Regions from separate parts of the Streptomyces sp. NPDC050610 genome, predicted to be linked through region 3. Evidence: riboswitches for the same ligand, from Rfam matches in the RefSeq annotation. Region 3 holds a riboswitch; each other region holds the start of a gene.
What was found. A riboswitch is a leader RNA that binds a small molecule or an ion and turns the genes downstream of it on or off. The one in region 3 is predicted to bind cobalamin.
Positions count from the first base shown of each region.

Region 1: linked by a shared signal. The riboswitch ahead of AB0I22_RS26085 (cobalamin biosynthesis protein) and the one ahead of cobN (cobaltochelatase subunit CobN) in region 3 are both predicted to bind cobalamin.
Region 2: linked by a shared signal. The riboswitch ahead of AB0I22_RS22005 (prenyltransferase/squalene oxidase repeat-containing protein) and the one ahead of cobN (cobaltochelatase subunit CobN) in region 3 are both predicted to bind cobalamin.

Region 1 is NZ_JBFAIV010000023.1:54,657-64,515, reverse strand. It holds gene AB0I22_RS26100 (lysozyme) at 1-710, shown strand, start outside; gene AB0I22_RS26095 (inorganic phosphate transporter) at 881-2,149, shown strand; gene AB0I22_RS26090 (hypothetical protein) at 2,168-2,407, shown strand; cobalamin riboswitch at 2,587-2,721, shown strand; partial or broken gene AB0I22_RS26085 (cobalamin biosynthesis protein) at 2,776-3,717, shown strand; gene AB0I22_RS26080 (cobyric acid synthase) at 4,464-5,993, shown strand; gene AB0I22_RS26075 (putative cobaltochelatase) at 6,163-8,322, shown strand; gene cobO (cob(I)yrinic acid a,c-diamide adenosyltransferase) at 8,322-8,918, shown strand; gene AB0I22_RS26065 (cobyrinate a,c-diamide synthase) at 8,912-9,859, shown strand, end outside.
Region 2 is NZ_JBFAIV010000017.1:130,794-140,652, forward strand. It holds gene AB0I22_RS21990 (ATP-binding cassette domain-containing protein) at 1-387, opposite strand, end outside; gene AB0I22_RS21995 (CbiQ family ECF transporter T component) at 384-1,763, opposite strand; gene AB0I22_RS22000 (SCO2322 family protein) at 1,826-2,506, opposite strand; gene AB0I22_RS22005 (prenyltransferase/squalene oxidase repeat-containing protein) at 2,503-3,768, opposite strand; cobalamin riboswitch at 3,967-4,110, opposite strand; gene AB0I22_RS22010 (MBL fold metallo-hydrolase) at 4,169-5,344, opposite strand; gene AB0I22_RS22015 (aldehyde dehydrogenase) at 5,551-7,011, shown strand; gene AB0I22_RS22020 (ferredoxin) at 7,186-7,419, shown strand; gene lanKC (class III lanthionine synthetase LanKC) at 7,551-9,859, shown strand, end outside.
Region 3 is NZ_JBFAIV010000007.1:137,618-147,476, reverse strand. It holds gene cobN (cobaltochelatase subunit CobN) at 1-2,419, opposite strand, end outside; cobalamin riboswitch at 2,586-2,722, opposite strand; gene cobG (precorrin-3B synthase) at 3,243-4,571, shown strand; gene AB0I22_RS11445 (precorrin-8X methylmutase) at 4,672-5,319, shown strand; gene AB0I22_RS11440 (precorrin-2 C(20)-methyltransferase) at 5,316-6,815, shown strand; gene AB0I22_RS11435 (cobalt-precorrin-6A reductase) at 7,002-7,763, opposite strand; gene AB0I22_RS11430 (cobalt-precorrin-5B (C(1))-methyltransferase) at 7,838-8,980, shown strand; gene AB0I22_RS11425 (FAD-dependent monooxygenase) at 9,008-9,859, opposite strand, start outside.

The DNA of each region.
Region 1 (9,859 bases), on a different contig from region 3:
GCAGGCTGATCGCCGCCTCCGCCGCCGCGCTCGCACTCGGGGCCGCCGTCCTGGCCGAGGGCACTCCGGCCGCCGCCGGGGCCCAGCCGCAGGGCCATGACGTGTCCTCGCACCAGAAGAACGTCAGCTGGCCGGCGGTCCGCGCCGACGGCGGGAGCTTCGTCTACGTGAAGGCCACCGAGGCCACGGACTACCGCAACCCGTACTTCGCGCAGCAGTACAACGGCTCGCGGAAGGCCGGGATGCTGCGCGGCGCGTACCACTTCGGGGTGCCCAGCCGCTCCTCGGGCCGTACGCAGGCCGCGTACTTCCTGCGGCACGGCGGCGCGTGGCGCGCGGACGGCTGGACCCTGCCGCCCGCGCTGGACATCGAGGGGAACCCGTACAGCAAGAGGAAGTGCTACGGGCTGGACCGGACGGAGATGGTCCGCTGGATCTCGTCCTTCAGCGGCGAGGTGCGGCGGCGTACGGGCCGCCATCCGGTGATCTACACGACCACCCGCTGGTGGAACAGCTGCACGGGCGGCAGCCGGGCCTTCGGGGCGGATCATCCGCTGTGGCTGGCGAACTGGCACGATTCGCCGGGGCCGATGCCCGCCGGCTGGTCGTTCGCGACCTTCTGGCAGCACGCGAACCGCGGCCTCCTCCCCGGCGACCAGGACGTGTTCAACGGCACGATGAAGGGGCTGCGGCAGTTCGCCTCCGGGTGATTCTCCGGGCGCGGCCCAACCCCCGCACCGCGGTGGCGCGGCTCCCGGGACGCCGGGCGCCGCGCCACTCCGGTTGGCGTCACCACCACGCCCGTTCCAGTTCACCTTCCGTTCATCCAGGCTCTTTAGGTTCGCCGCGTCACTGCTCACCAAACTGATTGCCTGGGTGAATGGAACACATCACGCTTCTCATCGGGATCGTGATCGTCACGGCCTTGGTGTTCGACTTTACGAACGGCTTCCACGACACGGCCAACGCCATGGCCACCACCATCTCCACCGGCGCCCTGGGCCCCCGCACCGCGGTGGCGATGTCGGCGGCGCTGAACCTCGTCGGCGCGTTCCTCTCCGTCGAGGTGGCCAAGACCATCTCCGGCGGGATCATCGACGAGAGCGCGGGCATCAGACCTGAGGTGATCTTCGCCGGGCTGGTCGGCGCGATCGTCTGGAACCTCCTGACCTGGCTGGCCGGACTCCCCTCCAGCTCCTCGCACGCCCTCTTCGGCGGACTGATCGGCGCGACGCTGGTCTCCGTCGGCACCGGCGGGGTCAACGGCGACGCCGTCATCATGAAGGTCGTCATCCCGGCAGTGGCCGCGCCCTTCGTCGCGGGCCTCGCCGCGCTGCTCGCCACCCGCCTGACCTACCGCCTCGCCCGGGGCCGCGACGAACGGGACACCGCCAAGGGGTACCGCGCGGGCCAGATCGCCTCCGCCGCCCTGGTCTCCCTCGCCCACGGCACCAACGACGCGCAGAAGACCATGGGCGTGATCACCCTCGCGCTGGTCACCGGCGGCGTCGTCGCCCCGCACTCCGACCCGCCGCTGTGGGTCATCGTCTCGGCCGGCCTCGCCATCGCGCTCGGCACCTATCTGGGCGGCTGGCGCATCATCCGCACCATGGGCAAGGGCATCACCGACATCCAGCCGCCGCAGGGCTTCGCCGCCCAGACCGGCGCGGCCGCCGTCATCCTCTCCTCCTCCCACCTCGGCTTCGCGCTCTCCACCACCCAGGTCTGCTCCGGCGCGGTGATGGGCTCCGGCCTCGGCCGCAAGGGCGGCGTCGTCCGCTGGTCGACCGCCGGCCGCATGGTCATCGCCTGGTGCCTGACGCTCCCGGCCGCGGCCCTCGTCTCCGGCGGCGCGGCGCTCCTCGCCGATCAGGGCGACTGGGGCATCACCGCGGTCGCCGTCCTCGCCCTCGCCGTCTGCGGCGCGATCTGGGCGGCCTCGCGCCGCAAGCCGGTCGACCACACCAATGTGAACGCGCCCGAAGCCGCCGCCCCGGGGGCCGCGGACGCCCCGGCCGCCGAGCCGGCCGGCGTGGTCACCGCCGCGCTCCAGAGCGTCGCCCCGCCGCCCGCCGGTCCGCTCGCCGCGGCGGACGCGCCGGGCCCCCAGTCCCACGACCTCGCCCCGGCCGCCGCGGCCACCAGCTAAGGAACCAGGAACCACGCCATGAACATCGACTGGGCGGCCCTCGGGCAGGTCTTCGGCGTCAGCCTCGTGGTGACGGTCGGCATGGTGGGCGTGTTCACGCTCGGCATCGTCGGCACGTCCCGCAAACCACGGGAACAGGGGAACGGCACGGCCGCCGCGACCGGCGGCCCCGGCGCCCTCGCCCGCACCGGCGCGTACGCCTGCTTCGCCCTGTGCGCGGCGGTCGTCGCGTACGGCATCTACCTCATCGTCGCCTGAGCCGGGCGACGGCGGCGCCTTCGGGCCCGCCGGGCGGCGGAGCGTTTCGACGCCGCCGCCCGGCGGGCCCTTCCGCGCTTCCCGCTGTGTGCCTCCGCACACTCCCCCGTCGCAGGTCAAGCGTGAGTTGACGGCCGTTCCCGGGCCATGGTGGACTTCCGGAGCCAAACGGCGACAGCAGAGGAAGCCGGTGCGAATCCGGCGCGGTCCCGCCACTGTTACCGGGGAGCGCTCCCCCACTGCTCACAGGCCACGGCTCGCCGACAGCGAGCTGGAAGGCCGGGGAAAGCGCGGATCCGGGAGCCAGGAGACTCTGGTCGCCGGTCACGTCGAGCCAGGGCGCGGACCCTGAGTGAGGACACATACGGATGCGTGCCGGTCACGCCCCTTTCGCGTACGGCGCCGCCCTCGGCTTCCTCGGCGACCTCCTCGCGGGCGACCCCCGCCGCGGCCACCCCGTGGCCGCCTTCGGACGCGCCGCCGCCGCGGCCGAGCGCGCCCTGTGGCGCGACCACCGCGGCCTCGGCGCACTGCACACCGCGCTGTGCGCGGGCGGCGCCGCCGCGGGCGGCGCGCTGCTGGCCCGTGCCGTACGCACCGCCCCCGCGCCCCGCGCCGCCGAGACCGCGCTGACCGCCGCCGCCGTCTGGGCCGTGCTCGGCGGCACCTCCCTGGGCCGCGAGGCGCGGGCGGTCGGCGGCGCGCTGGCCGCCGGGGACCTCGCGGCGGCGCGGGAGCGGCTGCCGCATCTGTGCGGGCGCGACCCCCGCGAACTGGACGAGCAGCAGATCGCGCGCGCCGTGGTGGAGTCCGTCGCCGAGAACACCTCGGACGCGGTGGTCGGCGCGCTGGTGTGGGGCGGCCTCGGCGGAGTGCCGGGGCTGATCGGCTTCCGCGCCGTCAACACGCTGGACGCCATGGTCGGCCACAAGTCGCCGCGCCACCGCCGGTTCGGCTGGGCCGCCGCCCGCCTCGACGACGTCGCCGGCTGGCCGGGGGCGCGGCTGACCGCCGTGCTCGCCGCCGTCGCCGGGCCCGACCCGCGCGGCGCGTGGCGCGTGGCCCGCCGCGACGCGGCAAAACACCCGAGCCCCAACGCCGGCCCGGTCGAGGCCGCCTTCGCGGGCGCCCTCGGCGTGCGCCTCGGCGGCACCCTCGCCTACCAGGGCCGGGTCGAGCACCGACCCGTACTCGGAGCGGAGCTGCGCCCGGTCGCCGTCGCGGACATCGAACGGGCGGTACGGCTCTCGCGGCGGGTCTCCCTGCTGGCGCTGGGCTGCGCGATCGCCGGACGGGCGGCGCTCCTGGCCGCCGCGGGCAGGGGGCGGAGCCGGGGAGGCGGCAGCGCGGCCGAAGCCGTCACGGGCGTGGCGCGCGCTGTCGCGGGCGTGGCGGAGGCGGCGGAGGCGCTGGGCCGTACGGGCGCGGCCGGACGGGCCGGAGCGGTCGGCCGTACGGGCGTGGCGGGCGACGTCACGGGCGTGAGCAGGAGGAGTACGGGCGTTGGCGACGGACGGACCGGGGCGCCGGTTGTTGTCCCTGTCCCGAGCGACGAGGCTGGGGCGGCAAGAGCGGTGGCGGGCATAACCCGCCGCGCAGGTGCGGCCTGCGGGCCGGTCGGCGCGGCGAGCAAGGTAACGGGCGTGACCGGCCCGGCGGATGCGGCCGGCCGTACGGGCGCGGCGGGCGACGTCGCTGGCGTGAGCAGGAGGAGTACGAGCGTTGCCGACGGACGAACCGGGGCACCGGCTGCTGTCCCTGCCCCGAGCGACGGGGGCGGCGCGGCGGGGGCGGTAAGAGCGGTAACGGGTGTGAACCGCCGCTCGGGCGCGGCCTGCGGACGGACCAGCGTGGCCGCCGCTGTCGGTCCCGGCCGGGCAGGTGCCGCAGGGCCGGGGCGCGGTGCCGTCCTGCTCCGTGGTGTTGCGGGAGTGGTCGGCGGGGTGGCAGTGGCCGGTGTTGTGGGCAGGCTCGTGGCGGGTGAATGGGGGCCGGTGTGGGTTCGCGGAGCGAGGAGACAGCGGTGACAGGCGACGTACACGGGCCGGGCGGCCCGATCGGCGGTGGGCTGCTCGTCGCGGGGACCACCTCGGACGCGGGCAAGAGCGTGGTGACGGCGGGGATCTGCCGGTGGCTGGTCCGCAAGGGCGTCAAGGTCGCCCCGTTCAAGGCGCAGAACATGTCGCTGAACTCGTTCGTGACCCGCGAGGGCGCGGAGATCGGGCGGGCGCAGGCGATGCAGGCCGCGGCGGCGCGCGTGGAGCCGAGCGCGCTGATGAACCCGGTGCTCCTCAAGCCCGGCAGCGACCGCAGCAGCCAGGTCGTACTGATGGGCAAACCGGTCGGCGAACTCAGCGCGCAGGGCTATTTCGGCGACGGCGAAGCGGCCCGGTACACCGGGCGGGAGCAGCTGCTCGGCACCGTGACGGAGTGCCTGGAGGAACTGCGGCGCACGCACGACGCCGTGATCTGCGAGGGCGCGGGCAGCCCGGCCGAGATCAATCTGCGGCGCACCGACATCGTCAACATGGGCATCGCGCGGGCCGCGCGGCTGCCGGTCGTCGTGGTCGGCGACATCGACCGCGGCGGCGTCTTCGCGTCGTTCTTCGGCACGACCGCGCTGCTCTCCGAGGCGGACCAGCGGTTCATCGCGGGGTATCTGGTCAACAAGTTCCGCGGCGACGTGTCGCTGCTCGAACCGGGTCTGGACATGCTGCGGGACCTCACCGGGCGGCCGACGGTGGGCGTCCTGCCGTACGCGCACGGGCTCGGCATCGACGAGGAGGACGGGCTGCGGGTGTCGATGCGCGGCGCGGTGCGCGAGAGCGTCGTCGCGCCGCCGCACGGCGCGGACGTGCTGCGCGTCGCGGTGGCCGCCGTGCCGCTGATGTCGAACTTCACGGACGTGGACGCGCTGGCCGCCGAGCCGGGCGTCGTCGTGCGGTTCGTGGACCGGGCGGAGGAGCTGGTCGACGCCGACCTCGTGGTGCTGCCGGGCACCCGCGGCACCGTACGGGCGCTGGCCTGGCTGCGCGAGCGCGGGCTGGCCGACGCCGTCGTGCGCCGGGCCCGCGAGGGGCGGCCGGTGCTGGGCGTCTGCGGCGGTTTCCAGATGCTGGGCGAGCGCATCGAGGACGACGTGGAGTCGAAGGCCGGGACGGTGCCGGGGCTGGGCCTGCTGCCGGTACGGGTCCGGTTCGCCGCCGGCAAGACCCTGGCCCGGCCGGCGGGCAAGGCGCTGGGCGAGCACGTGGAGGGGTACGAGATCCACCACGGGGTCGCGGAGGTGGCGGGCGGGGACGAGAAGTTCCTGGACGGCTGCCGGGTGGGGTCCGTATGGGGCACGCACTGGCACGGGTCGCTGGAGAGCGACGGTTTCCGGCGGGCGTTCCTGCGGCGGGTCGCGGAGGCGGCGGGCCGGGCGTTCGTACCAGCGCCGGACACGAGCTTCGGGGCGCTGCGCGAGGAGCAGCTGGACCGGCTGGGCGACCTGATCGAGGAGCACGCGGACACGGACGCGCTGCTGCGGCTGATCGAGGACGGCGTGCCGGAGGGGCTGCCGTTCATTCCGCCGGGTGCGCCGTGACGGGCGCCGGCTCGGCGGGCGCGAGGGGCCTGTGCTTCGGATACCCCGGACGCCCCGGCCGCCCCGGACGCCACAGACACCCCGAATGCCTAAGACACCTCACACACCTCACACCCCTCGGAAACCAACGAACCAATCGCCAAAGGCCACTCGAAGGAGTGATCACCGGATGAGCACCACCTATCCGTTCACCGCGGTCGTCGGGATGGAGGACATGCGGCTGGGCCTGCTGCTCAACGCCATCTCGCCCGCTATCGGCGGTGTGCTCGTACGGGGCGACAAGGGCACCGCGAAGACCACCACCGTGCGCGGCCTCACGGCGCTGCTGCCCGGTGTCGCGGTCGTGCCCGGCTGCCGCTTCTCCTGCGACCCCGCCGCCCCGGACCCCCAGTGCCCCGACGGGCCGCACGAGAGCGGCGCGGGCGGTACGGCGGAGACGTCCGGCACGCGCGGCGCGAAGATGGTCGAACTGCCCGTCGGGGCCTCCGAGGACCGGCTCGTCGGCGCGCTCGACATCGAGCGGGCGCTGTCCGAGGGCGTGAAGGCGTTCGAGCCCGGCCTGCTGGCCGCCGCGCACCGGGGCGTGCTGTACGTCGACGAGGTCAACCTGCTGGGCGACCACCTGGTCGACGCGCTGCTGGACGCCGCCGCCACGGGCGCTTCCTACGTGGAGCGCGAGGGCGTCTCCGTACGGCACGCGTCCCGCTTCCTCCTCGTCGGCACGATGAACCCCGAGGAGGGCGAGCTGCGCCCGCAGCTGCTGGACCGGTTCGGCCTGACGGTGGAGGTCGCGGCCTCGCGGGAGCCGGACGAGCGGGTCGAGGTGGTGCGCCGCCGGCTCGCCTACGACGAGGACGCGGCGGCCTTCTCCGCGAAGTGGGCGGCCGAGGAGACCGCCCTGCGGGAGCGGATCGCGGCGGCGCGGGCGCTGCTGCCGTCCGTACGGCTCGGGGACGGCGCGCTGCGGCGGATCGCCGCGGTGTGCGCGGGGTTCGAGGTGGACGGCATGCGCGCGGACATCGTGACCGCGCGGGCCGCGACGGCGCTGGCCGCGTGGGCGGGCCGGTCCGATGTGGCGACCGAGGACGTGCGGCAGGCCGCGCTGCTCGCGCTGCCGCACCGGCGGCGGCGGGCGCCCTTCGACGCGCCCGGTCTGGACGAGGAGAAGCTCGACGACATCCTGCGGCGGTTCGAGGAGGAGAACCCCGAGCCGGAGCCCGACCCGGAGCCGGAGCCGGAGGGCCCGGACGACGGCGGGCCGGACGAGGGCGGTCCGGGCGACAGCGGACCGGAGGACGACGGTCCCGGCGGCGGGTCGCCGCAGGACCACCAGGACGGGGACGGGCCCGACAGCCCGGACCTGCCCACGCAGCGCGAGTCGGGCGCCGATCAGCAGGACGCGCCCGAGCCGCAGCCCCAGTCGCAGGAGCCCCGCGGGGACCACGGGCCGGAAGCGGACGGCGATGGCGGCGAGGACGGCGAAGGGGGCCCGCTCGCCGCGGCCGTCCGCGCGGACGAGCCGTTCAAGACGCGCAGGCTGGACGTGCCGGGGCTCGGGGAGGGCGCGGACGGGCGGCGCTCGCGGGCCCGTACCGCGCACGGGCGTACGACCGGTGCGCGCCGCCCCCGGGGCGCGCTGTCCAAGCTGCACCTGGCGGCCACCGTCCAGGCCGCCGCCCCTCATCAGCGGGTGCGCGGGCGGTCCGGGACGGGCCTCGTCGTGCGCCGGGACGATCTGCGGGAGGCGGTGCGCGAGGGGCGCGAGGGCAACCTCGTGCTGTTCGTCGTGGACGCCTCCGGGTCGATGGCGGCCCGGAAGCGGATGAGCGCCGTCAAGGGCGCGGTGCTGTCGCTGCTGCTCGACGCCTACCAGCGCCGCGACAAGATCGGCATGGTCACCTTCCGGGGGTCGGGGGCCGCGGTCGCGCTGCCGCCGACGTCCTCGGTGGAGGCGGGCGCGGCGCGCCTGGAGCAGTTGCCGACCGGCGGCCGGACGCCGCTGGCCGCCGGGCTGCTGACCGCGCACGAGGTGCTGCGCGTCGAGCGGATGCGGGACCCCTCGCGCCGCCCGCTGCTGGTCGTGGTGACCGACGGCCGGGCGACCGGCGGGCCCGAGCCGGTCGTACGGGCCACCCGCGCGGCGCGGCTGCTGGCCGGCGGCGGCACGGCCTCGGTGGTCGTGGACTGCGAGGCCGGGCCGGTGCGGCTGGGGCTGGCGGGTCAGCTGGCGCGCGAGCTGCGGGGCCCGGCGGTGACCCTCGACGAACTGCGCGCGGACAGCGTCTCCGCGCTCGTCCGGACCGTACAGAACTCACGGAAGGCCGCGTAATGCCCAAGGGACAGCCGTCAGTCGTGCCCGAGGACGGGCTCACCACACGCCAGCGCCGCAACCGGCCGCTGGTCTTCGTACACACCGGGGTCGGCAAGGGGAAGTCGACGGCCGCCTTCGGGCTCGCGCTGCGGGCCTGGAATCAGGGCTGGCCGGTGGGGGTCTTCCAGTTCGTGAAGTCGGCGAAGTGGAAGGTCGGCGAGGAGCGCGCGCTGAAGGTGCTCGGCGAGAGCGGCGAGGGCGGGGCCGTGGCCTGGCACAAGATGGGCGAGGGCTGGTCGTGGGTGCAGCGCGACATGGCGTCCAGCGAGGAGGCCGCGCGCGAGGGCTGGGAGCAGGTCAAGCGGGACCTGGCGGCCGAGACGTACAAGCTGTACGTGCTCGACGAGTTCGCCTATCCGATGCACTGGGGCTGGGTGGACGTGAACGAGGTGGTGTCGGTGCTGCGCGACCGGCCGGGCACCCAGCACGTCGTCATCACCGGCCGCAACGCGCCGCAGGAACTGATCGACTTCGCCGACCTGGTCACCGACATGTCGAAGGTCAAGCACCCGATGGACACCGGCCAGAAGGGCCAGCGGGGCATCGAGTGGTGAATGCCCCCCGTACTGCCCCCCGCGCCGTCCCCCGCCTGGTCATCGCCGCCCCGGCGTCCGGGAGCGGCAAGACGACCGTCGCGACGGGCCTGATGGCGGCCTTCGCGGCGGCCGGGCTCGCGGTCTCCCCGCACAAGGTCGGCCCGGACTACATCGACCCCGGCTACCACGCGCTCGCCACGGGGCGGCCGGGACGCAACCTGGACGCGTACCTGTGCGGTCCGGAGCGGGTCGCGCCGCTCTTCCTGCACGGCGCCCGCGGGTGCGACCTCGCGGTGGTCGAGGGCGTGATGGGGCTCTTCGACGGGGCCAGCGGCCAGGGCGAACTGGCGTCGACCGCGCACGTCGCCAAGCTGCTGCGGGCGCCGGTCGTGCTCGTCGTAGACGCGTCCTCGCAGTCCCGGTCGGTGGCGGCGCTGGTGCACGGCTTCGCCTCGTGGGACCCGGAGGTGCGGCTCGCGGGCGTCATCCTCAACAAGGTCGGCACGGACCGCCACGAACACCTGCTGCGTGAGGCGCTCGACGGCGCGGGCGTCCCGGTGCTCGGCGCGCTGCGGCGGGTACGGACGGCGAGCACGCCCAGCCGCCACCTCGGCCTGATACCGGCGGCCGAGCGGCACGCGGAGGCGCTGGAGGCTGTGGCCGCGCAGGCGGCGCAGATCCGCGAGGGCTGCGACATGGAGGCGCTGCTCGCTCTGGCGCGCAGCGCTCCCCCGCTGACGGAGAGCGCGTGGGACCCGGCGGAGGAAGCCCGGGGGGCGATGGCTCCCGCGGCCGCTTCGGGTGCGGCGGGAACGGACGGTGCGTCGGCATCGGCATCGGCGGCGTCGGGAGTGGCGGGGACGGACAGCACACCGGTGGCGGGCCTGCCGGGCGCGAGCGGCCCCGGGACCGCCCCGGCCGGCAGGCCCGTGGTGGCCGTGGCGGGCGGCGCCGCGTTC
Region 2 (9,859 bases), on a different contig from region 3:
GAGGGTCTCCTCGACGCGGCGGCGCATCACGTCGGGAGCGAGCCCCAGCGACTCCATGCCGTAGGCCAGCTCGTCCTCGACGGTGTCGGTGACGAAGTGGGAGAGCGGGTCCTGGCCGACCGTGCCGACGACGTCGGCGAGCTCGCGCGGCTTGTGGGTGCGGGTGTCGCGGCCCGCGACGGTGACGCGGCCGCGCAGCGTGCCGCCGGTGAAGTGCGGTACGAGCCCGCTCACCGCGCCCAGCATCGTCGACTTGCCGACACCGGACGGCCCGACCAGCAGCACCAGCTCCCCTTCGGGAACGGCCAGGTCCACGCCGTGGATCGCGGGCGCCGTCGCGTTGTCGTACGTGACCGACACCTGCTCGAAGCGGATCGCCGCGCTCACTGTCCGGCCTCCTTCGCATACGGGTACGGGCCGGGTTCGCCGCCCGGAGGGTGCGGAGCGGACGGTGTACGGCGGCTCGTGCGGGCGGGTGCCGAGCCCTCGGGATCGTCCGACGGGCGGGGATCGTCGGACGGCCGTGGATCGTCCGCCGGGTGCGGATCGTCCGACGGTCGCGGATCGCCGGACGGTCGCGGATCGCCGGACGGTCGCGGATCGTCCGACGGTCGCGGATCGTCCGACGGCCCCGGATCGCCGGACAAGCGCGGATCGTCCGACGGCCGCGGCCCGCGCGGCGGCACCGGTGCGACGAACGCGGGCAGCAGCCCCAGCAGCACCGAGGCCGCGGGCCACAGCGGCAGGTCCGGCGCGGTCAGCGGCACGGCCGGGGGGTGCAGCGGCTGCGCCGCGTAGGAACCGGCCCAGATCATCAGCCCCGCCACCGCCACCCCCGAACCCGCCACCAGCCACGCCCGCGCGCCCCACCGGTCGGGGCGGTAGCGGGTACGGACCGAGCGCTGCCCGCCCAGCCACAGGCCGCCCATGGCGGCGGCGAGACCGGCCAGCAGCACCGGCAGCCCGTACCCCGCGCCCTGCGCGGCCAGCAGCCCGTACGTACCGGCGCACACCCCGAGCAGCCCGCCCAGCGTCAGAGCGGTCGTGGTGTGCCGCACAGCGGACGGCACCTGGGCGGTACGGCCGTAGCCGCGCGCGTCCATGGCCGCCGCCAGCGCCACCGAACGCTCCAGCGCGCCCTCCAGCACCGGCAGCCCGACCTGGAGCAGCGCCTTGGCGCCGCGGTCGGGACGGCCGCGCAGCCGGCGCGCGGCGCGCAGCCGCGCCACGTCCGCGACGAGGTTCGGCGCGAACGTCATGGCGACGACGATCGCGACGCCCGCCTCGTACAGCGCGCCCGGCAGGGACTTCAGCAGCCGCGCCGGGTTCGCGAGCGCGTTCGCCGCGCCGACGCAGATCAGCAGGGCGGCGAGCTTGAGCCCGTCGTACAGCGCGAAGACCAGCCCCTCCGCCGTCACCCGGCCGCCGATCCGCACCCCGCGCGCCCAGTCCGGCAGCGGCACCTCGGGGAGGGTGAAGAGCGTGTGCGTACCGGGGATCGGGGAGCCGAGCACGACGGCGAAGACCAGGCGGATCGCCAGCACCAGCAGCCCCAGCTTGAGGAACGCCCCGTACGAACGCGCCCACGGCGCGTCCGTACGCCGCGCCGCCACCACATACCCCGCGACCCCGACCAGCAGGCACAGCAGCAGCGGATTCGTGGTCCGCGAAGCGGCCGTGGCCAGCCCGAGCGCCCACAGCCACCACGCGCCGGGGTGCAGGGCGCTGCTCCGGGAGGTCAGAGGAGCACGGGCGCGGCCCATGACCGGCCCGTTCCGCTGGTCCGCCGTCGTACGGGCGCGGGGGCGCCGCGCTTGGTGGTCGTTCATCCGCGGCGGCGGCGTGCCTGCCACCAGGCGGCGGCGCCGAGGGCGACGACGGCGGCGATGCCGCCGATCAGCCCGGCGGACGGGCCGCCCCCGCCATCGTCCTTGTCCGCCTTGTCTGTGGCCTCGGCCTTGTCCGACCCGCTCGGCGCGGGGGTCTTCTTCCCGCCGTCGGCGACCTGCTCGCCGCAGCCCGACTTCGGGTAGCCGTCGATGGCGCACAGCAGCGCCGCCGAGTTGTAGCGCAGCGGCTTCGCGACCGCCGCCAGGGCCTCGCTCGCGCTGGCGTCCGTACCGACGCGCGCGCAGGCCGTACGGGCCGGGGGCGGCGTACGCCCGTCCGGCGCGTCGGCGGCGGTGCCGAAGTCGACGACGAGCGCGACGCGCTTGCTGCCGCCCTTGGCCGGGGTGTCCGCGCAGATCGCGCCGAAGCCCGCGGCCCCGCGCGGCTTCGCCGCCTGCGAGGAGTCCTGGCTGACGGCGAACCGGAAGCCGAGGGTGTCGCCGTCGTCGGGCCGCGCCACAGAGGGCCCCTGTGTGGCGTACGTCCACTCTTGGCCGGAACGCTCCCAGAAGGACCAGTAGCGGTAGCCGTCCGCGTGCGCGGGCGCGGCGCCCAGGACGGCGAGCGCCCCGGCGAGCAGCGCCGCGCCGAACGCCCGGCGCAGGCCGCCCGTCACCGCTTCGGGTTCTTCTTGCGGCCGCTGATCAGGAAGCCGACGCCGATGCCCGCCACCAGGCAGACGCCCACGAACCACCAGACGCCGAACCCGCTGTCGTCCTTCTTCTTCTCGTCCTTCGCGTCCTTCTTCGACGAGTCCGCCGCCTCCGGCTTCGGGCCCGTCGCGTTCAGCTGCTGTACGAGGTCGCCGCCGACGGTGCGCGGGTCGGTCCCGGACGCCTTGGCCGCGAGGATCAGCTTCGCGAGCTTGCCGGGGTCGCCCTTGGCCCAGGCGGCGGCGCCGTTCTTGTCGTCCCGCAGCCACCCCATGGCCTTCCCCGCGGCGTCGGTGTGGCCGCCCGCCGCGAGGGCGGTGACGGCGTCGGCCGTGGCCCCGAAGTCGGGCTTGTCGGACTTGGGGTCCATGGCGGAGGCCAGGTGCTGCCCGTTGCCCGCGAGTTTCGCCGCCAGGTAGGCGGACCCGGCGTCGGCCGCCGCGGAGGCGTTCTCCGCCTTGCCCTTGCCGTTGCCATCGGTGCAGGCGAGCGGCTTCGGGGCCTTGTCCCCACCACTCGGGTGCTCCACCAGATACCCCTTGCCCGATGCGGCCAGCGTCGCCGCCGCGCTCGCGAGGTCGTTGGCGAGCAGCTGCCCCTTCTGCGGCAGATAGGCGAAGGCGCCGCGCTCGCCTTCCTTGGCGTCGCAGCCGAGCTGGAAGGTCAGCAGCGCGTCGTACGGGCTCTTGCCGCCCTTGGCGGCGGCCTTCGCCGGGTCCTGGCCGGCCGCGGCGTACGCGCCGATGGCCGTCGCGGTGGAGCTGGCGTTGCTGGGGTTGCCGGGCTGCGCGCCCCAGCCGCCGTCCTCGTTCTGGGTGGCCTTGAGCCAGTCGAGCCCCTTCTTCACCTCCGCGCCGCGCCCGCCGACCGTCGCGAGCCCCTGCACGGCGGCGGCCGTGGCGTCGGTGAACTCGCCCTTCTTCGCGTCGCACGCTGTGCCGGTGTCGGCCCGGTACCCGGCGAAGCCGCCGTCCGCGCACTGCTGCCCGGCCAGCCAGTCCACGGCCGGCTTGGCGGGCGTGACGCCCGCCGAGTCCTGCGCGAGGAAGGCCAGCGACTGCCGGAACACGCCGTCGAACTGCGGGTTCGTCGTCCCGTACAGGCCCGGCGCCGCCGGGGGCGGCGAATCGGCGAAGGCGGCGGGGGCCGCGGCCGCGCTCAGCAGGGCGGCGGCGGCCAGAGCCGCGGCGCCGCGGCGCGCGTGGACGGCGGGGGAGGGGGCCATGGGGTCGGTGCCTCTCGGTGAATGTCGCAGCGGTGGGTGATACACAGCGTGGTACACAGCGGTGGTGGTACACAGCCGTGCACGGCCGCCCACCCGCGCACTGTCGTCCAGACCGCGCGGTGGCACCGGGCTCAGCTCCGTATACCTCGACGGTGCCGGTGGCCGGGCGCCGCCGCCAGGCGGGCGCGTCCGGTTCCGGGAGCCTGTTCGCCCCGGCGCGGGTGCTCCGGCTCGTACGGCCGTACACGCGGTACGGGCCGCACTCACGGTTGCGGGTCAGCGCCGGAGTCGCACCGGCTTTCCCCGTGGCGAGGCGGGATGAAGTTGTGCAGAACACTCTAACGGGCGGGTTCCGCGCGCTCCGCTCACGGGCCGGAGCGGACCTTCCCTTCCCCTCTCTTCACACCGCCCGGTAGGTGACCGGCTCGCTCCCCGGCACCGCCTCCGCGTGGCCGAGCTTCACCAGCCGCCGCAGGTGGGCCTCGGTCTCGGAGACGGCGATGTTGCGGGAGGAGTAGGGGATGCCGGCCCAGGGGCGGTTCCACTCCATGGCCACGGCGAGCTGCCAGGGCGTCCGGGGGGTGGCGAGGAGTTCGCGCAGGTCGGCGAGGCGGGCCCGGTGGTGTTCGAGGAGTTCGCGGACGCGGGCGGGGGCGTCGGTGAAGGGGTGCTGGTGGGCGGGGAGCACTTCGGCGGGGCCGAGGGCGGCGACGCGTTCTAGGGAGGCGAGGTAGTCGCCGAGCGGGTCGATGGCCGCGCCCGCCGGGACGACTGCCGAAGCGCTCGCCGAGGCGTCTGGCGAAATGCCCGTCGACGCGCTCACCGAAGGGCTCGCCGAAGCGCTCGCCGAAGGGCCTGCCGAAGCGTCTCCCGGAGTGCCCGCCGCCGTTCCCTTCCCGGCGGCCGGGCCCTCGTACAGGCCGATGTGCGGGGTGATGCCGGGCAGCAGGTGGTCGCCGGAGAAGAGCCGGCCGTGACCGGGCCGGCCGGCGGGGTGGGCCTCTTCGAGGTGGAGGCAGACGTGGCCGGGCGTGTGGCCGGGGGTCCAGACGGCGCGCAGCCGGCGGCCGGGGAGGTCGAGGAGTTCGCCCGGTTCGATGGCCCGGTCGGGCAGTGCGGCCCGGTGTCCGGGGAGGGGGCGGGCGCGGCCTTCGGCGAGCGCGGCGGTCAGCGGGGCGAGGTGGTCGTCGGGGGCGCCCGCGGCGGCGAGCTTGTCGACGAGGTAGCCCAGCCAGTGGAGGGGGTCCGTCTCCCGGGTGCGGCGCACCACGTCCGTATCGGCGGGGTGCATGGCGATCCACGCGCCCGACGCCTCGCGGACCTGCCCGGAGAGGCCGTGGTGGTCGGGGTGGTGGTGGGTGATGAGCACGCCGCGCAGTTCGGAGACGGCCGTGCCGCACTCCGTGAGCCCTGCGGCGAGCGCGTCCCAGGAGGCGGGGTCGTCCCAGCCGGTGTCGATGAGGACGGGGCCGTCGTCGGTGTCGAGGAGGTATATGAGGGTGTGGCCGAGGGGGTTGTCCGGTATGGGGACGGGGATGGACCAGACCCCGCCTCCGTGGTCCGTGACGTGCGCCATGCGGGGTCCCCTCTCGCTGTGGCCGCCCGGTCTCGTCGCCGGGCGGGCCGTTCGTCGTCTGCCGGGCCGTATCCCACGGCGTCCCGCGTCGGATCCATTGCCCACTATAACTAGAACTGGTATCAGTTCTGATGCAGTGTCAGAACGGTTGCCGGCACCGGCGGCCGTACGGGCAGGGGCCAAGCCAACCCGCGGGAGGCTCAGACATGAGCGACCTCATCGAGCACGGACAGCTCTTCATCGGCGGCGAGTTGACCGATCCGGCAGGCCGGGACGCCATCGAGGTCGTCTCGCCGCACACGGAACAGGTCATCGGCCGGGTGCCGCACGCCTCGCGCGCGGACGTCGACAAGGCGGTCGCCGCCGCCCGCGCCTCCTTCGACTCCGGCGTCTGGGCGAGCCGCACCCTGGACGAGCGGATCGAGGTCGTCACCCGCATCAAGGACGCCATAGCCGCGCGCCACGAGGAGATCGCCCGGCTCATCTCGGCCCAGAACGGCTCCCCTTCCTCCTGGAGCGTTCTCGCGCAGGCGCTCGGCGCGATGATGGTCTGGGACTGCGCGATCACCGTCGCGCGCGACTTCCCGTACGAGGAGCGGCGGGCCGGAGTGCTCGGGCCGCTGCTGGTGCGGCGTGAGCCGGTGGGCGTGGTCGCGGCCGTGGTGCCGTGGAACGTACCGCAGTTCGTGGCCGCCGCGAAGCTCGCGCCCGCCCTGCTCGCCGGCTGCTCGGTGGTGCTCAAGCCGTCGCCGGAGACGCCGCTGGACGCGTATCTGCTGGCCGAGATCACGGCCGAGGCGGGGCTGCCGCGCGGGGTGCTGTCCGTCCTGCCGGCCGACCGGGAGGTCAGCGAGTACCTGGTCGGGCACCCCGGCGTCGACAAGGTGTCCTTCACCGGGTCGGTCGAGGCGGGCCGGCGCGTCATGGAGGTGGCCGCCCGGAACCTGACCCGCGTCACCCTGGAACTGGGCGGCAAGTCGGCCGCCGTCATCCTGCCGGACGCCGACCTGGAGGCGGCCGTCGCCGGGATCGTGCCCAGCGCCTGGATGAACAACGGGCAGGCGTGCGTGGCCCAGACCCGGGTGCTCGCGCCCCGCGCCCGCTACGACGAGATCGCGGAGCGGCTCGCCGCCGCCGCGGGCGCGCTCGTGGTGGGCGACCCGCTCGACGCCGCCACCGAGATCGGCCCGCTGGTCGCGCGGCGGCAGCGGCAGCGGTCCCTGGACTACATCGCCATCGGGCAGCGGGAGGGGGCCAAACTCCTCACCGGCGGCGGACGCCCGGCGGACCAGGAGACGGGCTGGTACGTGGAGCCGACGCTCTTCGGCGACGTCTCCAACTCCATGCGGATCGCCCGTGAGGAGATCTTCGGCCCGGTCGTCTGCCTGATCCCGTACGAGGGGGAGGAGGAGGCGGTACGGATCGCCAACGACTCCGACTACGGCCTGTCCGGCAGCGTCTGGACCGCCGACGTCGAGCGCGGCATCGACGTCGCGCGCCGGGTGCGCACCGGCACGTACTGCGTGAACACCTTCAGCCTCGACATGCTCGGACCGTTCGGCGGCTACAAGAACTCCGGCCTGGGCCGGGAGTTCGGGCCCGAGGGGTTCTCGGAGTATCTGGAGCACAAGATGATCCACCTGCCCGCGGGCTACGGGGACAGCTGATGGGCGACTGCCGGCACATCGAGGGGGACGGTTGATGGGCGACGGCCGGCACGTCGAGGGAGGCGGCTGATGGGCGACCGTCGGCACGTCGAGGGAGGTGGCTGATGAGGGACCGTCGGCACATCGAGGGAGACAGCTGATGGGCGACCGCCCGTACGTCGAGGGAGACAGCTGATGAGCGACCGCTGGCACGTCGAGGTGGACCGGGGCGTGTGCATCGGCTCCGGCATGTGCGCGAGCACCGCGCCCGAGGGCTTCCGGCTCGACGAGGCCCGCCAGTCGCACCCGGTGGCCGCCGAACGGGACGCCTCGGAATCCGTGCTCGCCGCGGCCGAGGGCTGTCCCGTCGAGGCCATCTCCATCACGGTGCTCGCGAGCGGAGAGGCGGTATTTCCACCCGAGGAATAGGGAACGCGCTCACCTACTAGCGCGTAATAGCGGTTACTTGTGAGTTCCGCACGGCCGCTTCATGACAACCGTGACTGTCCGTCCCCCCGGCGGCGTGGAAATCTCGATGCAACGTCGTCGAGGGGGGTCCGGTGGACAAGCGGTACGAGGTCTTCTGCCTTGCCGACAAGTACTTCTACGAGACCCCGGACCGACTCTCCGCCGCGGCCCCTGGAACCGGTGGTTCCGGCCCGCTTTACGAGGCCGCCCAGCGCGCCGTCCCCGAAGGATGGCGGTCCTTCCTCTCCGGGGACTGGCTCCATGTCAGCCCCGTGACCCCGGAGGGGAAATCCCTTCCGGGAAGGCCCCAGCAGGGGTGGAAGGTCCATGTCTCCGCGTGTCTGGAGAACGCCGAGAAGACCGCCGCGAAGGTGTGGGACTACTGCGTTCCGCGGGCCATTCCCTTCAAGTTCGTCCCCGGCCCGCGCCCGCTCCACTTGCGGAACTCCAAGTACGCGCCGCGCGGATCGAGCGGGAAATTCGTCACCATCTACCCGGCCGACGACCGGCAATTCCACCTCATTCTCGAAGAGCTGGGCGCGCTGCTGGCCGGCGAACCCGGCCCGTACATCCTCTCCGACCTGCGCTGGAACGAAGGCCCGCTGTACGTCAGATACGGCGGCTTCGCACCCCGCTACTGTCTCGACGCCGCCGGCTCCCTCGTCTCGGCCATCGAGGACGCCGACGGCCAGCTGATCCCGGACCGCCGGGACCCGGCCTTCCACGTCCCGGACTGGGTGACGCTGCCCGCCTTCCTGGAACCGCAGCTCGCCGCCCGCAACGCCACGACCACCACCGAACTGCCGTACCGCATCGAGCGGGCCCTGCACTTCTCCAACGGCGGCGGCGTCTACGCGGGGCAGTCCACCCGGACCGGCGCGAAGGTCGTCCTCAAGGAAGCCCGGCCGCACGCGGGACTCGCCGCCGACCGGGCCGACGCCGTCACCCGCCTGGAGCGCGAGAAGACGGCCCTGGAGCGGCTGACCGGCCTCGGCGTGGCCCCCGAGGTGCGGGACTGGTTCACCCTCGGCGACCACCGCTTCCTGGTGATGGACTACCTGGAGGGCACCACCCTCAACTCGTTCTACGCGCGGCGGCACCCTCTGATCGGCGCCGCCCCGGACCCCGCCGCCGTCGCCGACTACACCCGCTGGGCGCTGCGCGTCCACGGCGCGGTACGAGCGGCCGTCGCCGCCGTGCACAGCCGCGACGTGGTCTTCAACGACCTGCACATGTTCAACATCATGGTCGCGCCCGACGAGGAGTCCGTGATGCTCCTCGACTTCGAGACGGCCGCGCACGTCGACGAGAACCACCGGCAGGCCGTCGCCCACCCCGGCTTCATCGCCCCCGCCGACCGCCGGGGCTTCGACGTCGACCGCTACGCGCTCGCGTGTCTGGGCCTCGCGCTGTTCCTGCCGATGACCACGCTGCTGGTGATGGACCGGGACAAGGCGGCACACCTCGCCGCCGTCGCCGCCGACGAATTCCCCGATGTGCCCCAGGAGTTCTGGGACGACGCGGTACGGGAGATCGCGCGCGTCACGGGAGCGCCGGAGGGGGCGGCTACGGCGGTCACGGCTGCTGAGCCGGTCACTGAGGGGCGGCCGTACCGCCTGCTGGACGAGGTCTCCACGGCCTCCACGAGCCCGTCAGCCGGGTCGGCCGGCTCGGCCTCCACGAGCCCGTCAGCCGGGTCGGCCTCCACGGCTCCCTCGGCCTCCGCCGAGCGGTACCTGCCCGTCGAGCCCGCGGAGTGGCCGCTCAGCCGTGACTCCATGGTCCGCGCCATCCTCGCGTCGGCCACCCCCGAGCGCGACGACCGGCTCTTCCCGGGCGACATCTCCCAGTTCGAGACCGGCGGCGGCCTCGGCCTCGCGTACGGCGCGGCCGGGGTGCTGTACGCGCTCGGCGAGGTGGGCGCGGCCCGTTACGAGCAGGGCGAGCAGTGGCTGCTGCGCCAGGCCGGCGACCCGCCGCGCGGCGCGCCGCTCGGGCTCTACGACGGCCTGCTCGGCGCCGGGTACGTACTCGACCGGCTCGGCCACCCCGAGCCCGCGCTGGACCTGGTCGAACAGGTGCTCAGCGAGAAGTGGCAGCGGCTGTCCCCCGACCTGAACAGCGGACTCGCCGGGCTGGGCCTCACGCTCGACCACCTGGCGGCGACCACGGGCGAGTCCGCCCTGCGCGGCCGGGCCCTGGAGGTCGCCGAGCTCACCGCCGCCCGGCTGGCCCGGGTCCGGGAGGCCGGGAAGCGGACCCGCGCCGGACTGCTGCACGGGGCGAGCGGACCGGCCCTGCTCTTCCTGCGGCTGTACGAGCGTACGGGCGACGCGGCCCTGCTGGACCTCGCGGCCGACGCCCTGCGGCAGGACCTCGCGGTGTGCGTTCGCAACGACCG
Region 3 (9,859 bases):
GGACGTTGACCAGGCCGCGCAGCGGGGAGCCGGACGGCCCGGCGGGCACGAAGCCGCCGTTGAGGCCGTGCACGGCGTGGTCGAGCTCGTCGGTGGTGGCGGCGAGGCGCGGCACGACCTCGCGGGCGGCGAACTCCAGGATGGCGCGGACGCCTTGGCGCTGCGCCTCGGGCAGCTCCAGGCTGGCCTTCTCGGCGGCGGCCGGGTCCCAGTCGGCGTCCTCCATGGCCGCGACGAGCGTACGGGCGCGCTCCTCGGCCTCGTCGGCGCCGGTGCGGGTGGCGGCGGACTCGTCGAGGCCGAGGGCCTCGCGCAGGCCGGGCAGGGCGGCGGTGCCGCCCCAGATCTGCCGGGCGCGGAGGATCGCGAGGACGAGGTTGACGCGCTCGGGGCCGGTGGGGGCGCCGCCGAGCACGTGCAGGCCGTCGCGGATCTGGGCGTCCTTGACCTCGCACAGCCAGCCGTCGACGTGCAGCAGGAAGTCGTCGAACCCGTCGTCGTCCGGCCGGTCGGCGAGCCCGAGGTCGTGGTCGAGCTTGGCGGCCTGGATCAGCGTCCAGATCTGGGCGCGGATGGCGGGCAGCTTGGCCGGGTCCATGGCGGCGATGGAGGCGTACTCGTCGAGGAGCTGCTCCAGGCGCGCGATGTCGCCGTAGGACTCGGCGCGGGCCATCGGCGGCACGAGGTGGTCGACGAGGGTGGCGTGGGCGCGGCGCTTGGCCTGGGTGCCCTCGCCGGGATCGTTGACCAGGAAGGGGTAGATGAGCGGCAGGTCGCCGAGGGCGGCGTCGGGGCCGCAGGCGGCGGACAGGCCCGCGTTCTTGCCGGGCAGCCACTCCAGGTTGCCGTGCTTGCCGAGGTGCACCATGGCGTCGGCGCCGAAGCCGCCGTCGGCCCGGTCGGCGGCGATCCAGCGGTAGGCGGCCAGGTAGTGGTGCGAGGGCGGCAGGTCGGGGTCGTGGTAGATGGCGATGGGGTTCTCGCCGAAGCCGCGCGGCGGCTGGATGAGGATGAGGAGGTTGCCGCGGCGCAGGGCGGCCAGGACGATGTCGCCCTCGGGGTTCCGGCTGCGGTCGACGAACATCTCGCCGGGCGGGGGTCCCCACTGGCCCTCGACGGCCTCGCGCAGTTCGGCGGGGAGCCGCTCGTACCAGCGCCGGTAGTCGGCGGCCGGGATGCGGACGGGGTTGCGCGCCAGCTGCTCCTCGGTGAGCCATTCCTGGTCGTGGCCGCCGGCTTCGATGAGGGCGTAGATCAGCTCGTCGCCGACGCCGGATTCGAGGCCGGGTACGGGCTCGGTCCCGAAGTCGTAGCCGTCGGCCTTCAGGCGGCGCAGCAGGGCGACGGCGCTGGCGGGGGTGTCGAGGCCGACGGCGTTGCCGATGCGGGAGTGCTTGGTGGGGTAGGCGGAGAGGACGAGCGCGAGGCGCTTCTCGGCGGCCGGGATGTGGCGCAGCCGGGCGTGGCGCACGGCGATGCCGGCGACGCGGGCGGCGCGCTCGGGGTCGGCGACGTAGGCGGGCAGGCCGTCCTCGTCGACCTCCTTGAAGGAGAACGGGACGGTGATGAGGCGGCCGTCGAACTCGGGGACGGCGACCTGGGTGGCGGCGTCCAGCGGGGAGAGGCCCTCGTCGTTCTCCTCCCAGGCGGTGCGCGGCCCGGTCAGGCACAGGGCCTGGAGGATCGGCACGTCGAGGGCGGCGAGCGCGCCCGCGTCCCAGGACTCGTCGTCGCCGCCGGCGGACGCCTCGGCGGGCTTGGTGCCGCCGGCCGCGAGGACGGTGGTGACGACGGCGTCGGCCGCGCCGAGCGCCTCGACCAGCTCGGCCTCGGGCGCGCGCAGGGAGGCGACGAAGAGCGGCATGGGCACGCCGCCCGCGTCCTCGACGGCCTGGCACAGCGCCTCGACGAAGGCGGTGTTGCCGCTCATGTGGTGGGCGCGGTAGTAGAGCACGGCGATCCGCGGGCCGCTCGCGTCGGCGCGCGGGGTGCGCTCCAGCGAACCCCAGGTGGGGGCGGGCGCGGGCGCCTCGAAACCGTGGCCGGTGAGCAGCACGGTGTCGGAGAGGAAGCGCGCGAGCTGCTCCAGGTTGGCGGGCCCGCCGTGCGCGAGGTAGGCGTGCGCCTCGGCGGCGATGCCGACGGGGACGGTGGACGCCTCCATCAGCTGGGCGTCGGGGGCCTGTTCGCCGGTGAGGACCACCACGGGCCGGTCCCCGGCGAGCAGGATGTCGAGCCCCTCCTGCCAGGCGCGTACGCCGCCGAGGAGCCGTACGACGACGAGCTGGACGCCGTCGAGGAGGCCGGGCAGCTCGCTCAGGTCGAGGCGGGCCGGGTTGGCGAGCCGGTAGGGCACGGGCCCGTCGGCGGCGCGCGCGCTGAGCAGGTCGGTGTCGGACGTCGACAGCAGCAGGATCACTGGAACTCGCCTCGCGTAGTCGTTCCGGGCCGGGTGGCCGAGGGGGCCCGGCGGCTGGGGGTACGGGAGCCCGCGGCAGAGCGGCGGGCGGACAGCGGGTCCGTCCGGGGCGCGCGGAGCCGGAACATGCGCATGCGTCGGCAAGCCTTCCTCGGGGTCCGCGCCCCGGGCGGTGGGAGGACGGCGGGAGTTCCTGACTCGCCCGGCATCGCTGCCTGGCTCACAGTGGCGGGACCGTGCCGGAGTCTCACCGGCTTCCTCCCCTGGCGCCGTCGCTGGCGTCCGGCGGATCGAAATGATCCACCGGTGAGAATAGTAAGCGCTATACGTTCCGAGCTGAGGGCCGGCGAGGCCGACCGGCCTCTCATGCCGGCCCACGGAGGACGCCTCCCAGCAGGAGCCGGGGAAACTTGAGGACACATGGCCGCCCGATCCAGCCCGCCCAGCGCTTGAGGACCGGGCCCGCGCCCCCATCCGGCCCGACGCCCGAGGACGCGCAGCGCCCCCAACCGGCCCGACACCCGAGGACGCACAGCGACCCCATCCGGCCCGACACCCGAGGACGCACAGCGACCCGATCCAGCCCGTCCGGCGCTTGAGGACAAGCCCCGCCCCCGTCCCGCCGGCGGCCGGGGGCGCACAGCAACCCCATCCAGCCCGTCCGGCGATTGAGGACAAGGCCCGCGTCCCATCTCGCCGACACCCGAGGACGCACAGCCACCCCATCCAGCCCGTCCGGCGATTGAGGACCAGGGTGCGGGGCGGCGCCCCGCGAGAAACACCGGCACCCACCCAAGTGGAACGTCTCGGTATGCTCGCAGCCATGCCTTTCGCCCCCGCTCCCACCCCGCCAGGGGCCCGGCCCACCGCCCGGCACGGCGACGACGCATGCCCCGGCGCGCTGCGCCTGCACCCCGCCGCGGACGGCGCCCTGGCCCGTATCCGCGTCCCCGCCGGACTCCTGACGACACGTCAGGCAACGGCACTGGCCCACCTGGCGGCGGAACTGGGCGACGGCTGTCTCGACCTCACCTCGCGCGGCAACATCCAGGTGCGCGGGCTCGCCCCCGACCGCGGGGCGGCGCTCGCGGTCCGGCTGCGCATGGCCGGTCTGCTCCCCTCCGACCGGCACGAGCGCGTACGCAACATCGCGGCATCCCCCCTCGCCGGACTCGACGGCGCCGGGCACGCGGACGTACAGGCCTGGGCCCGCGAGCTGGACGCGCTGCTGTGCGCGGACCCGGACACCGCCCGGCTCTCGGGCCGCTTCCTCTTCGGCCTCGACGACGGCCGCGGCGACGTGGCCGCCCTCGTCCCCGATGTGACATTGATCGCAGGTCAGGACGGTCGTACGGCGCTCGGCTACGGCACCGGAGGACCGGCCCTCGGCCTCGCCGCCGAAGACGCCCCCCGCGCCGCCGTGCTGGCGGCGCGTGAATTCCTGAGCGCACGCGACGGCAGCGGCGTTGACGCCTGGCGCGTGACCGACCTCCCCCAGGACCACCGCCCGCGCGCCGGCGCCTTGGCCGCGCGCCTCGCCGCCGAAGACATCGGCAGCACCCCGCTGCCCCGGACCTCACCATCGCTGGGCGCGCCGCCCGCCCCCGGCCTCGTCCCCGGCCCGCACGGCGCGTACGCCCTCTCGGTGGCGGCGCCGCTCGGGCGGATGACCGTCGCCCAGTGGGAGCTGCTCATCGAGGCGGCGGCCTGCGACGGAAGCGGCGAACTGCGTGTGACACCCTGGCGCGGCATCGTCCTCCCCGGCCTGCGGGCCGCCGCCGCCCCGGCGCGGCTGGCAGCGCTGGCGGACGCCGGTTTCGTCACCAGCGAGGCATCGCCCTGGCACGGAGCGGGAGCGTGCGCGGGCCGGCCCGGCTGCGCGAAGTCCCTCGCGGACGTGCGTACCGACGCGGCGGCGGCGCTCTCCGGGCGGAGCGGCGGCGGGCTCCCGGTCTACTGGTCCGGCTGCGAGCGGCGCTGCGGCCACCCCGGCGGCGGCTGGGTCGACGTCCTGGCGACGGGCGACGGCTACCGCGTCACCGTACGGCCGGTGCCCGACGGCGCTGACGGCTCCGGCGGGCCGGCCGGGCCCGAGGTCGTCGCGCCGGGGCGGGAGCTGGCCGACGCGGTGGCGGCGGCGCGCACCGCGTAGCGTGCGTGCCCGACCGATGTGACCGGTGGACGACACCCCCTGAAACGACGGCCGGCCACGGCCCGGCACCATCCAGCCAGACCCAGTCAGTGATCCCAGCATGCGAGGAACAGTGTTCGACTACGAGAAGGACGGGGCGGCCATCTACCGCCAGTCCTTTGCCACCATCCGCGCGGAGGCGGACCTCGGCGGGCTGCCGCCCGACGTCGCCCAGGTCGCGGTGCGGATGATCCACGCCTGCGGGATGACCGATCTCGTCCGCGACCTCGCCTACTCCCCCGGCGTCGTCGCCCGCGCCCGCGAGGCGCTGCGCGCCGGGGCGCCCATCCTGTGCGACGCCAACATGGTCGCCAGCGGCGTCACCCGCAAGCGGCTGCCCGCGGACAACGACGTGATCTGCACCCTCGCCGACCCGTCCGTGCCGGACCTGGCGAAGCGGCTGGGCACCACGCGCAGCGCCGCCGCGCTGGAGCTGTGGCGCGACCGGCTCGACGGCGCGGTGGTGGCGGTCGGGAACGCGCCGACGGCGCTGTTCCGGCTGCTGGAGATGGTGAGCGAAGGAGGGGCGGGGGCGCCGCGCCCGGCGGCCGTCATCGGCATACCGGTCGGTTTCATCGGCGCCGCCGAGTCCAAGGACGCGTTGGCCGGCCACCCGGCGGGCCTCGAACACCTGGTGGTGCGCGGGCGGCGCGGCGGCAGCGCCATGGCGGCGGCCGCGATCAACGCGATAGCGAGCGAGGAAGAGTGAGCGAGCAGCAGACCACCGGCCGGCTCTACGGGGTCGGGCTCGGCCCCGGCGACCCGTCGCTGATGACCGTACGGGCCGTCGAGGTCATCGGCGCGGCCGACGTCGTCGCGTACCACAGCGCCCGGCACGGCCGCTCCATCGCGCGCTCCATCGCCGAACGGCATCTGCGCGCCGACCACATCGAGGAGCCGCTGGTCTACCCGGTCACCACGGAGCGGACCGACCACCCGGGCGGCTACCGGGGCGCGCTGGAGGAGTTCTACGAGCAGTCGGCGGCCCGGCTGGCGGCGCACCTGGACGCGGGGCGCACCGTCGCCGTGCTCGCCGAGGGCGACCCGCTCTTCTACGGCTCGTACATGCACATGCACAAGCGGCTCGCCGACCGCTACCCGACCGAGGTCGTCCCCGGCGTCACCTCGGTCAGCGCGGCCGCGGCCCGGCTCGGCGAGCCGCTGGTGGAGGGCGAGGAGGTGCTGACCATCCTGCCGGGCACGCTGCCCGAGGAGGAGCTGGCGGCGCGCCTCGCCTCGACGGACTCCGCGGTGGTGATGAAGCTCGGACGGACGTTCCCCGCCGTGCGGGGCGCGCTGGAGCGCTCGGGCCGGCTCGCGGAGGCGCGGTACGTGGAGCGGGCGACGATGAGCGGGGAGCGTACGGGCCGGCTGGCGGACGTGGACCCGGCGTCGGTGCCGTACTTCGCGGTGGCCGTGCTGCCCAGCAGGATCGACGCCGCGCCCGTCGCGCACGAGGGCGAGGTCGTGGTCGTGGGCCTCGGCCCGGCCGGGCCGCTGTGGCTGACGCCGGAGGCCCGCGGGGAACTGGCCGCCGCCGACGACCTGGTCGGCTACACCACGTACCTCGACCGGGTGCCCGTACGGTCGGGTCAGCGGCGGCACCCCTCGGACAACAAGGTGGAGTCCGAGCGCGCCGAGTTCGCCCTCGACCTCGCCCGGCAGGGGCGGCGGGTGGCCGTCGTCTCCTCCGGTGACCCGGGCGTCTTCGCGATGGCGACGGCGGTGCTGGAGGTCGCCTCCGAGGGCCCGTACCGGGACGTGCCGGTGCGGGTGCTGCCGGGGATGACGGCGGCGCACGCGGCGGCCTCGCGCGCGGGCGCGCCGCTGGGCCACGACTACGCGGTGGTCTCCCTCTCCGACCGGCTCAAGCCGTGGGAGGTCATCGCGGAGCGGCTGCACGCGGCGGCCTCGGCCGATCTGGTGCTCGCCCTGTACAACCCCGGTTCGCGCAGCCGCCTCTGGCAGGTCGGCAAGGCCCGCGAACTCCTGCTGGAGCACCGGTCCCCGGACACCCCGGTGGTGCTGGGCCGCGACGTGGGCGGCCCGGAGGAGAGCGTGCGGATCGTGCGCCTCGCCGATCTGGAACCGGCCGAGGTCGACATGCGCACGATCCTGCTCGTCGGTTCCTCCCAGACGCGGACGGTGCGGCGGGGCGACGGCCGGCAGATCGTGTGGACGCCCAGGCGGTATCCGGAGGGGTGAGACCGGTCGCGCGGGGGTGGCGATCGGTCCCGTACGTCCGTGAGGGCCGTACGGGCGTGGCCGACGTCCGAGGGCCAGGGCTACGGACCGAGGCCAGAGCTACGGGCCGGGGTCGGGGCTGCGGACCGGGGCCAGAGCTACGGGCCGGGGCCAAGGCTACGATCCGGGGTCGGGGCTACGATCCCGTCACCCGAGCACCCCGCGCACCCACTCCACCGCCTCCCCCACCGTCCCCACGGCGGGCAAACCGTCCGGCACGGGCGGCCTGCGCACCACGACCACCGGCACCTCCGCATCGCGCGCGGCGACGAGCTTCGCGGCGGTGGCCGACGCGCCGCTGTCCTTCGTGACGAGGACGTCGACGCGGTGGCGGCGCAGCAGCTCGGCCTCGCCCTCGACGGTGAACGGGCCGCGGTCGAGCAGTACCTCGGTGTGGGGCGGCATCGGCGGCTCGGGGGCGTCGACGGACCGTACGAGGAACCACAGCCGGGTGAGGTGGGCGAAGGCCCCGAGCCCCATCCGGCCCGTGGTGAGGAAGACCCGCTCACCGAGCGCGGGCAGCAGGTCCGCGGCCTCTGCCAGGGACCCGGCGGAGTGCCAGTCATCGCCCTGACCAGCGACCCAGCCGGGCCGGCGGAGCGCGAGCAGGGGAACATGGACCTCGGCGGCCGCCTGTGCCGCGTTGAAACTGATCGTGCCGGCGAAAGGATGGGTGGCGTCGATGACCGCGTCCGCCTGCTGCTCGCGCAGCCACCGGGCCAGTCCGTCGGGCCCCCCGAACCCGCCGATCCGCACCTGCCCGGCGGGCAGCCGCGGCTGGGCGACGCGGCCCGCGAGGGAGCTGGTGACGCGCAGCGCGGGGTCGGCGGCGAGTTCGGCGGCGAGCCGGCGGCCCTCGGCGGTGCCGCCGAGGATCAGTACGTGGCGTGGCGTGGGCGGCGTGATCATGAGGTCCCCTTCTGGTCGTGCCTGCCGCGCCCGGCGGCTGCCGGGCCGCGCCGGTGGCGGGGCCGGAGCACGCCGTGGCTGAGGCGAAGGCGAACGTTACCGGCGGGCGCGGCGCGCAGTTGCAGCACACCGGGCTGCGGTCCGGCTGGACGACGGGGGCGTGTGCGACGGCCGGGGCCACGGCCGCGTACACGGCGTTGCTGACCGGCGAGTTCCCGGACCCCGTGACGATCACGCTGCCGAAGGGGCAGACGCCCGCGTTCGCGCTGGCCGCCGAGGAGCTGGGCGACGGGCGCGCGATGGCGGGGATCGTCAAGGACGCCGGGGACGACCCGGACGTCACGCACGGCGCACTGGTCCGCGCGACGGTGCGGGCCCTGCCGCCGGGCTCGGGGGTCGTCTTCCGGGCGGGCCCGGGCGTGGGCACGGTCACCCGGCCGGGGCTGCCGCTGGAGGTGGGCGAGCCGGCGGTCAACCCGGTGCCCCGGCAGCTGATGCGGGAGCACGTCGCGGCGGTCGCGGCCCGGTACGGCGGCAGCGGCGACGTGGAGATCGAGCTGTCCGTGGACCACGGCGAGGAGATCGCCCGTTCCACGTGGAACGGGCGCCTGGGCATCCTCGGCGGCCTGTCCATCCTGGGCACGACGGGCATCGTGGTGCCGTACTCCTGCTCGGCGTGGATCGACTCCATCCGGCGCGGCGTGGACGTGGCGCGCGCGGCGGGCCGTACGCACGTCGCGGGCTGCACGGGCTCGACGTCCGAGAAGGTCGCGGTGGCCGTGCACGGGCTGCCCGAGGACGCGCTGCTGGACATGGGCGACTTCGCGGGCGCGGTGCTGAAGTACGTGCGCCGCCACCCGGTGGACCGGCTGACCATCGCGGGCGGCTTCGCCAAGCTCTCGAAGCTCGCCGCGGGCCACTTGGACCTGCACTCGTCCCGTTCCCAGGTGGACAAGTCCTTCTTGGCGGAGCTCGCCCGCGGCGGCGGCGCGGACGAGGAACTGGCCGCTTCGGTGGCCTCCGCCAACACCGGTCTGGAGGCGATGCAGCTGTGCGCGGCGCGCGGCGTGCCGCTGGGCGATCTGGTCGCGCGGACCGCCCGCGACGAGGCGCTCGGCGTGCTGCGCGGCGCGCCCGTGGCGGTCGACGTCATCTGCATCGACCGCGCGGGCACGATCGTGGGGCAGGCCGGGGCGCGGGGGCCGCGCGAGGGGTGACCACGAGCTGGAGTCGGGGCCGCGAGGTCAGGCGTCGAGGGAGAACGCGTTCTTGGCGCGTTCCGCCGATTCCTCGGCAGGCGGCCCGTCGGGGTTCTCGGTGGCGAGCGCCTGGTTGAGCTCGACGTACGGGCGCAGCCGCTCCTCGTAGCGGGCGAACGCGGCGGCGTGGTCGCCGTCGGCCCGGCCGAGTTCGTCGGCCAGCGCGTAGGCGCCGACGAGGGCCAGGCTGCTGCCCTGCCCGGAGAGGGGCGACGGGCAGTATCCGGCGTCCCCGACCAGCGCGGCCCGGCCCTTCGTCCAGTGGTCCATGCGGGTCTGGGCCATCGCGTCGAAGTAGAAGTTCGGGGCGTCCCACATCGCCTTGAGCAGCCTCGGGGCGTCCCCGCCCAGGTGTGACATCCGCTCGGCGACGAGCGCCTTCTGTGCTTCCGTGTCGCGGTAGTCGTAGTCGACGGGCTCCGGCGCCATGAAGCCGAGCGTGACCCGCATCTCGGAGTTGTCGCGCGCCGGGTAGAGGCAGTAGGTGGCGGTGCCGTCCGTGAGCCAGGTCTGCCAGTTGTCGAGTTCCAGGAAGTTCTCGGTGGCGAAGACGGCCACGTGGGGGCCGAGGTGGTGGACGAAGTCCCGCTCCGGGCCGAAGGCCAGGCGGCGCACCGCGGAGTGCAGGCCGTCGGCTCCCACGACCAGGTCGAAGCTGCGGCGCGGGCCGTGCTCGAAGGTGGCGTGGACGCCGTACGCGTCCTCGTCGAGGGCCGTGATGTGGTCGCCGAAGAGGTACTCGACGCCGTCCCGCGCCTGCCCGTACAGGAGTTGGGTGAGATCGTCGCGGAGCAGTTCGATGTCGTCGCTGTCCAGTCGGCCGCTGCTGAGCGCCAT